Linked DNA regions of Phreatobacter stygius. The protein of the gene in region 2 interacts with the protein of the main gene of each other region in a pairwise test. Links are inferred from orthologs where the notes say so. Each region holds a gene or a part of one and is shown on either strand. Other genes may lie near its edges.

Region 1 (2,981 bases), 900 kb from region 2 along the record:
CGGCCCCTTGACCGGGGCATGTCCATATCAGATACTTACCGGTCAGTAACAGTCTGTATTTTTACGGACTGAGAAGGTTTAGAGTGCGCCATGTCGGATACGATCGTGCATCATGACGGGATGGACGGCACCGTCGCATTGCGCCCCCGCGAACGGATCGTCGCGACCGCGCGTGACCTGTTCCGTCGTCATGGCATCAGGGCCGTCGGCGTCGACGCCATCGCCGAGGCTGCCCGGACCAACAAGATGACGCTCTATCGGCATTTCCGCTCGAAGGACGAGCTCATCGTCGAATGCATGCAGCGCGCCGTCGACGAGTCCAACCTGTGGTGGGACCAGTTCGACGCCGAACATCCCGACGACCCGCTGGGCCAGATCAAGGCCTGGATCGAGCGTGGCGCCGAATGTATCGGAGCCGACGAACGTGGCTGCGAGATGGCGACCGCGGCGATCGACCTCGCCGCCGACGATCATCCGGCGCGGCGGGTGATCGAGGCCGGCAAGAAATTGCATCGCGACCGCTTCGTCGACCTGTGCGTCAGGGCCGGCCTGGTCAAGCCCGAGCTCGTCGCCGACACCCTGTGGCTGCTGCTCGAGGGCGCCAGGATCAGCCGCCAGAGCGCCGGCGCCGAGGGACCGAGCGCCCATTTCAAGCGCATGGCCGAGGCGATGATCACCGCCGCCGGCGGCGGGCGCGCCGGCTGAGCCAGGTCGCACCCGGTCGTCGCCTGCCCCGAGCCGCCCCGCCATTGCCGGCCGCGCCACCCCGGACTCACTCCGCCGCGCGCAGCGCCTTCAGGACCCCGGGCAAGACCTCCGGCAGGTCCTCGGCGATCAATCCGATGCCCGCCGCAAGCCCTGCCTCGCCATGCAGCCAGACGCCGGCCGCCGCCGCCTCGAAAGCCGGCATGCGGGCCGCGAGCAGGCCGGTGACGATGCCGGCCAAGACGTCGCCGGATCCGGCGGTGGCCAGCCAGGGCGGCGCATTGGCGGCGATCGCCGCGCGTCCATCGGGCGCCGCGACCACCGTGTCCGGCCCCTTGAGCACCACCACGGCGCCGGCCCGTGCGGCGGCGCTGCGGGCCGCTTCGAGCTTCGAGCCGGCCTGATCCGGCCCGAACAGCCGGCCGAACTCGCCGGCATGGGGCGTCAGCACCACCGGCCGCTCGGCCCAGGCCTTGATGCCGGCGAACAGCTTGTCGGCCTCGCCGGCAAAACTCGTCAGCGCATCGGCGTCGAGCACGGTGGCGGCCCCGCTCGCCAGCGCCTCGGCGACGAGGCCCCGCGTGGCCTCGCCGAGGCCCAGCGCCGGGCCGAGGCAGACCGCATTGCGGCGCTGGTCGGCGAGGATCTCGCTCAAGCCGGTGACCCCGTCCATGCGCATCAGCATGATGGCGGTCAGATGGGCGGCATTGACGCTGAGCGCTTCCGGCGGCGAGGCGAGCGTGACGAGCCCTGCCCCGGCCCTCAGCGCACCGCGCGCCGCAAGCCGCGCGGCGCCGGTCTGGGTCAGCCCGCCGGATACCACCACGGCATGGCCGCGGTCATATTTATGGGCGGCGATGCGCGGAAACGGAAACAGGCCGCGCCACAAGGCGGGTTCGTTGACGAAAGTCTTCGGTCCGATCGCCTGCAGCACGTCATCGGAAATGCCGATATCGGCGACCCGTATGGTGCCGCAATGAAGCCGCCCCGGCAGCAGCAGGTGGCCGGGCTTGCGCCGGTAGAAGGTGACCGTCTCATGGGCCTTGACCGCGGCGCCGCGCGGCTGGCCGGTGGCCCCATCGATGCCCGAGGGAATGTCGACCGCGACCACCCGGCAGGCGGAAGCGTTCAGCCGCGCGATCAGCTCGGCCGCGGCGCCGCCGATGTCGCGTGACAGGCCCGCGCCATAAAGCGCGTCGACCACGATCCCGGCCGACGCGTCGGACCATTCCGACAAGGGCTCGATCGGCCCCTGCCACTCGGCGAAGGCGGCGGCGGCATCGGCCGCGCGGCTGTCCGGCGGGGCGTCGGCGAAGACCGTCAGGCGATAGCCGCGATGCCGCAGGATGCGCGCAACGACATAACCGTCGCCGCCATTGTTGCCGGGCCCGCAGATGACCGCGACCCGGCCGCCCAGCGGCGCCGAACGCGACACCGCATCGGCCACCGCCAGACCGGCGCGCGCCATCAGCACCTGGCCCGACGGCCCGGCGGCGATCGTCAGCCGGTCGGCTTCGGCCATTTCTATTGGCGTTAGGAGTGCGGGCATGGTCAAAAGACTGGTCAGAAGGGGCCGGCAACGTCAACTCGCGCGCTCGAAAGCAACAATTGGCCTGAAATTGCATAAAAAATATGCAAACAAGAACAATGCACCCTTACGTCGCCAGCGCTCGACATGACTTGTCTGCCTCTATTTTAAGCAATATGCCTATTTTCGGATCACTTCGAGAGCAGCATGCCTTGCCTATCCCGCCAAGACGGCATGCGGCCCTTGAAATCACGTGCCTTTTCTATTCGGGCAGCTCTGGCACGCCTCCTGCAAGCCCGCGAAATGGTCTGAGCGTCGGCACCATCCGCCGGCTCACGGGCCATAGGAGCAGACCGGAATGAAGAAGATCGAGGCGATCATCAAGCCGTTCAAACTCGATGAGGTGAAGGAAGCCCTTCAGGAGGTCGGTCTCCAGGGCATCACCGTCACCGAGGCGAAGGGCTTCGGGCGTCAGAAGGGCCATACCGAGCTCTATCGCGGTGCCGAATATGTCGTTGACTTCCTCCCCAAGGTGAAAATCGAGATCGTGATGCCGGATGAGATGGTCGAAAAAGCCATCGAAGCGATCCGTCGCGCCGCCCAGACGGGCCGTATCGGCGACGGCAAGATCTTCGTGTCGACCATCGAGGAAGCGATCCGTATCCGCACCGGCGAATCCGGCCTCGACGCCATCTGATCCCGGCTGCCAATTCCAAATTCGGCGGCCAACCCTGCTTTCGGCGGCAAT
Region 2 (5,918 bases):
GATGATCGGGTACCAGAGGCCGGAATAGATGTCGCCGGTGGCCGCCACGATGGCGAAGGAGATCGGCGGCAGGAACCCACCGAACCAGCCATTGCCGATGTGATAGGGCAGCGACATGCCGGTGTAGCGGATGCGGGTCGGGAACAGTTCGACCAGCATGGCGGCGATCGGGCCGTAGACCATGGTGACATAGAGCACCAGGATGAACAGCAGGCCGGTCAGCGCCCACATCTGGCCGTTCATGCCGGTCTTGGCGATGTTGGCGATGCCCGCGTCATCCGGCTTGGGATAGCCGGCGGCCTGAGCGGCGGCGGCGATGCCGCGAGCGAAGTTGGCGTCGACCGGCACTTCGGTGCCACCGATCGTCACCTTGGTCGGCGAACCGGCCGGTGCGTTCACCTGCTCGTATTTGATGGTGGCGCGGGCGAGGCTCTGGCGGGCGATGTCGCAGGGCTGGGTGAAGGTCCGCACGTTGACCGGGTCGAACAGCGAACCGCAGGTGGCGGGATCCGCCGACACCGTCGCCTGGACGTTCTGCACCGCGGCGGCAAGCGTCGGATTGCCGACCTTGGCGATCTGACCGAACAGCGGGAAATAGGTGACCGCGGCGATCAGGCAGCCGGCCAGGATGATCGGTTTGCGGCCGATCTTGTCGGACAGCGAGCCGAAGAAGATGAAGAACGGCGTCCCGAGGAGCAACGACATGGCGATCAGCACATTGGCCGTCGTGCCGTCGATCTTCAGCGTCTGGGTCAGGAAGAACAGCGCGTAGAACTGGCCGCAATACCAGACCGCGGCCTGGCCGGCGGTGCCGCCGAACAGTGCGAGAAGGCCGATCTTGGCGTTTTTCCAATTGCCGAAAGCTTCCGTCAGCGGCGCCTTCGAACCGGTGCCTTCTTCCTTCATCTTCTTGAAGGCCGGCGATTCATTCAGCTGCAGCCGGATCCAGATCGACACGCCGAGCAGCAGGATCGAGAGGAGGAACGGCACGCGCCAGCCCCAGGATGCGAAACTCTCCGCGGACATGCTGAGACGCAGGCCGAGAATGACCACCAGCGACAGGAACAGGCCGACCGTGGCGGTCGTCTGGATCCACGAGGTGTAATAGCCACGGCGTCCCTGCGGCGAGTGCTCGGCGACATAGGTCGCGGCACCGCCATATTCACCACCGAGCGCCAGGCCCTGCAGCAGGCGGCAGGCGATGAAGGCGGTCGGCGCGAGGATGCCGATCGAGGCGTAACCCGGCAGCAGGCCGACCACGAAGGTCGCGACACCCATGATCGTCATGGTGACGAGGAAGGTATATTTCCGGCCGATCAGGTCGCCCAGGCGGCCGAAGAACAGCGCACCGAACGGGCGCACGGCAAAGCCTGCGGCAAAGCTCAGCAGCGTGAAGATGAAGCCGGCCGTCGGGTTCACGCCCGAGAAGAAGTTCGCCGAAATGTTCGCGGCGAGAGCGCCGGCGAGATAGAAATCATACCACTCGAAGATCGTTCCGGTGGATGAGGCGAGGATGACCTTCCTCTCCTCGGCGGTCATTGGGCGTGGCGCTGCGGCCGTGCCCGCGGCTGAACTCATCGACATCGTTTCATCCCCTAGCTGGGCCACCAGGCAAACCACGACCGTTGCCGCGAACCAGGGCTCGCGGGTCGAAGGGGCGCCGGATGGCGATATGGACTTATGGGCGATCCTCTGGGCGCCGGGTCGCTTCGGCGAGACGGTTCGGGGGCCGTCTGTCCCGTTTCCTCCTGACCCGTCCGCCCCGCGAGGACAGGTTCGAGCGTGCCGGGCTTCAAAGGCTCGAAAAGAGCCATCCCGATCATGTCTGCCGCTCACATTCACCCTGTCGGACGAAGGTTTGCGAACCTGCGGTCGATTCGCTTCACCACGCCCTAGAGTCAGGCTAAGACTAACGCCAATGCGGCATTCAAGTCACGGGGATGGGCCATGAGACCTTGGTCTATGATCCTTTCGGCGATAGCTGTCGCCCTGGGGACGGCATCATTTGTACAGTCCGCGAATGCCCAATATTACCGGCGGACCAGCATCATCGATGGCCGCAACGGTGATGTCGCAGTCGTCAGGCACACGATCGACTGCAATTGCGGGCCGCGGGTCAGAACCTATCGCGCCGGAACCTTCACCTATGTGGTGCCGCGCCCACCGGTGGTCGACTACGGCATGGTGCTGCCGATCTATCAACCGCCGCTCTACACTTTTCCGCGCCAGGTCGTCCCGGCCTATCCGGTCTATCCGCGCTCCGGCGCCTATCCGGTGACCTCGCCGCGCCAGCAGCAGGCGCTGCTGCCGGTTCGCCCCTGGTACCCGACCGGCACCGATGCCCGGGTGATCGGGCTTGACGAGATGCCGCCGGCGGAGGCGCCACGGCCGCGCCGCCGCCGCTGAGCTTGCGCAATCGGACTGGCCGAACGCGCTTAGGGTTGCGCGCCCGGTTCGCCTCGCGGGATCGTGCCGGCCGCCGGCGTCAGCTGCGCAGGCCGAGCCGGGTGGTCACGGCATAAAGCGCCAGCGCCGTGGCGTTCGACACATTGAGGCTCTTGATCGCGCCGGGCATGTCGATACGCGCCAGCGCGTCGCAGGTGTCGCGCGTCAGCTGCCGCAGGCCCTTGCCCTCGGCGCCGAGCACCAGCGCCACCGGTTCGCGCAGCTTGACCTGGTCGAGGTCGGCATCGCCCTCGCTGTCCAGCCCGACCAGCAGGAAACCGCGGTCGCGCAGTTCCAGCATCGCCCGCGCCAGATTCGTGACGGTGACGAAGGGCACGTGTTCGAGGCCGCCCGAGGCGCTCTTGGCGAGCACGCCGGTCGCTTCGGGCGAATGGCGGTTGGTGGTGACGATCGCCTTGACGCCGAAGGCGGCGGCCGACCGCACGATGGCGCCGACATTGTGCGGGTCGGTGACCTGGTCGAGCAGCAGGAGCACGCCCTCCGCCGGCATGGTGCGCAGGTCCGGCGGGTCCAGCGCGTCGGCCTCGGCGAACAATCCCTGGTGCAGCGCATCGGGGGTCGCCGCCAGGCGCTTGTCGATCTCGCGCACCGGCACGATCGTCGCCTGATGCGCGATGCCTTCTTCGTCCAGCCGCTTGGCGCCGTTCTCGGTCGCCAGCAGCAGGCGAATCCGGCGCCCCTTGTTGCGCAGGGCTTCCGACACCGTATGCCAGCCATAAAGCAGCACCGTGCCGGTTTCGAACTCGGGCGCTGCCTCGCGCAGCACGCGGCCGCCGCGTCCCTTGAAGGGGCGTCCGGGTTTCGAAAAGGGGCGGAAGGGCTTCTTGTTGCCCCGCGGAGGCGTCGTATTCATGCGTCCTCATCTCATGACCCGGCGTCGCGCGCAATTGCCGCCGGCATCTCATGTCAGGCGCGTGACGTTTCAAGGTTGACAGGGCAGGGAGCCATCCCTATCAAGCGCGCCACACCCCGCGGCCAGTCCGAGGGTCTGGGACGGGGGAATGTCCCGAGCGGCAAAGGGGGCGGACTGTAAATCCGCTGGCTACGCCTTCGTAGGTTCGAGTCCTACTTCCCCCACCACCCACCCCAAGATGTCGATCCATTTCAAAGCGTTGCCGCCGACGGCGGCGCGCATCGCGCGGTCCGCAAGCGCGCTTGCCATCGACCTCTGCATGGCCGGGGCGACGTCGTTTGAAACGTCTCTGGCGTAGCAGCGCAAGAAACCATAAACGCTCCGGTTGAATGTGGGCTCTTGCCGATGCCGCGGCGATCGTTTCAAGATCGAGCCTGACCCGCTGTTCCCGATCGACATCAAGCACAATCTGTTTGTTGGGTGGCTGCTCATGACCAGATCGTTCGCCTATTGCGCAGCCGGCACCTGTACCGACGTCGTCTCGGTCGACGCCTATCGCGACATCTCCGCGCCGGTTGGCGCGCTCGAAAATCGCGGCGCCAGTCTGCGTGGCAACCTCAAGCCCGACGTCCTGATTGTCCAGCAGCTGCTCAACAAGATCGCCATGGCGGAGGGCGGGCCGACCAGCGCGGGCAGCAGCGGCAGGCTCCAGGAGGACGGTCTGTGCGGGCCGCGGACCCGCCTGGCCATTCAGAAATTCCAGGAGAAGCAGTTTCCGGGCAAACGGCCGGATACCATTGTCGACAAGGCCCAACGCACGATCTATCGCCTCAATCAGCTCGCGGCGCCCGAGGTCGATGATTTTCTCAAGGCCAAGGCGGTTGCCTCGCTCGGCATTGTCGCGAGCTATCTCGTGCGCACCCTGGCGCGGATCGATCTCGTCAGGCTGTCGTGGATGACGCCGAACGCGCAGTTCAACAACACGAAGGAAGAGGCACGCCTCAACTTTCATTTCCACCTGGACCGCTCGAGCGACAAGCGGCGCGACCTCGACATGATCCGTCGGACCTATCAGACCATGCTGGCCGCATCCGGATATGTTCCGAAGGGGCCGAACCAGAAATCGGCTTTCGGTTTTCTCGATACCAGACCGAAAGAGGCTCTGGGTGAAGTCCAATACGCCTGGGCCTATGCCGGCGGATTTCTTTACCTGCAAGGTGTCGATGGCCATAGCGCACTGCACGAGACGAACCTTCGTGCCGACCAGATCTATCTCTCGCGGTCGCTTCTGAACGCTCACGAGGGGGCCATCATCTACGCCATTACCCACGAGCTTGCGCATTTTTGCGGCGGCGTGCACGGCGATATCGATTACATCGAGGACAGGGCCTACTTTCACAAAGACAGAAAGAAATGCGAAAAACTGGACGCTTACCAGGCGATGACCAACGCCGACAGCTACGGCCAGTATAATTGGGAGGTCAATCGCAACACCCACTACCAGCCATAGCGAGTGCCAGAAAACGCGTCGCATGTCGCGCAGGCCCACCGGGCATGCCGACATCGGCCTGCGGCCGAAGCGCCCGGCGATAATCGAAACATGCCGGCTGTCGGAAGCCTGGCACCACGATTGCGGGTCACCGATGCCAAGAGGCGTTGGAGGCCAGGCATGTATCATCACGCGACAAGCATTGTCCCGGAACAAGACGAAAAGTCTCGTTCCGGCGGGGCCGGCCGGCCCGTCGCCACGCCGCGCGAAAGCGCCTCCAGCCCAATCCGGCCCCTGGTGCTCGACCTCGACGGCACCTTGCTGCGAACCGACGTGCTGCTGGAGTGCATTGTCGCGGTGCTCAGGCGCAACCCGCTCGCGCTCTTCTCGATCCTGCTCTGGGCCTTGCAGGGCCGCGCCGTCCTGAAGCAGCGGGTCGCGCGCCTGGCCAACCTCGATCTCACGACCTTGCCGGTCGACCAGCGCGTGGTTGCGCTCGCCCGCGCCGCGGCCGCTGCGGGCCGGCCCGTGGTTCTGGCAACCGCCGCCACCGAAGAACTGGCGCGCGGCATTGCCGAGCGCTTCCCGTTCATCAGTCACGTCATCGCCTCGAACGCCAAAACCAACCTGAAGGGCCCGGCCAAGGCCGAGGCCTTGATCAAGGCGTTCCCCGAGGGTTTCGATTATGCCGGCGACAGCGCGGCCGATCTGCCGGTCTTCGCCGCCGCCGAGACCGTCATCCTGGTGCGCGCCCGTCACAATGTCGTCGCCCGCGCCAAGGTGCTGGACAAGCCGACCGAGATCCTGGCCAAGGAGCACTCGGCGGCGGCCGTCTGGGCCCGCGCCTTGCGCCTCAAACAATGGTCGAAGAACGCTCTGGTCTTCGCGCCGATCCCGCTCGCCGGCGCCTTGTTCGCCCCGCAGGCCTGGATCGCGGCGTCGCTCGCCTTCCTGGGGCTCGGCCTCGTCGCTTCGGCGACCTATCTGGTCAACGATCTGTTCGACCTGCCGCACGACCGCCAGCATTGGTCGAAGCGCGACCGGCCGCTCGCCAGCGGTGCGCTCGGCATCAAGCCGGCCTTGCTCGCGCTGCCGGCGCTGATGGCGCTC

The links. The genes of interacting proteins can lie anywhere in the genome.
Region 1: the proteins of rlmB (region 2) and E8M01_RS34555 interact in binary tests that used the Escherichia coli proteins (3 or more experiments, as listed by UniProt). The link is inferred for Phreatobacter stygius from one-to-one orthologs.

The regions. Positions count from the first base shown.
Region 1 is NZ_CP039690.1:7,284,189-7,287,169, forward strand. It holds E8M01_RS34555 (NAD(P)H-hydrate dehydratase), read right to left. Parts: upstream 2,228-2,981; coding sequence 773-2,227; downstream 1-772. Other genes in the region: E8M01_RS34550 (TetR/AcrR family transcriptional regulator), read left to right, coding at 91-705; E8M01_RS34560 (P-II family nitrogen regulator), read left to right, coding at 2,592-2,930. UniProt on the Escherichia coli protein: Bifunctional enzyme that catalyzes the epimerization of the S- and R-forms of NAD(P)HX and the dehydration of the S-form of NAD(P)HX at the expense of ADP, which is converted to AMP.
Region 2 is NZ_CP039690.1:6,383,681-6,389,598, forward strand. Bases 1,403-4,198 are described here. They hold rlmB (23S rRNA (guanosine(2251)-2'-O)-methyltransferase RlmB), read right to left. Parts: upstream 3,320-4,198; coding sequence 2,486-3,319; downstream 1,403-2,485. Other genes in these bases: E8M01_RS30230 (MFS transporter), read right to left, coding at 1,403-1,584; E8M01_RS30235 (hypothetical protein), read left to right, coding at 1,948-2,406; E8M01_RS30250 (hypothetical protein), read left to right, coding at 3,705-4,198. Also shown: more of E8M01_RS30230, read right to left, coding at 1-1,402; more of E8M01_RS30250, read left to right, coding at 4,199-4,829; E8M01_RS30255 (UbiA family prenyltransferase), read left to right, coding at 4,989-5,918. UniProt on the Escherichia coli protein: Specifically methylates the ribose of guanosine 2251 in 23S rRNA.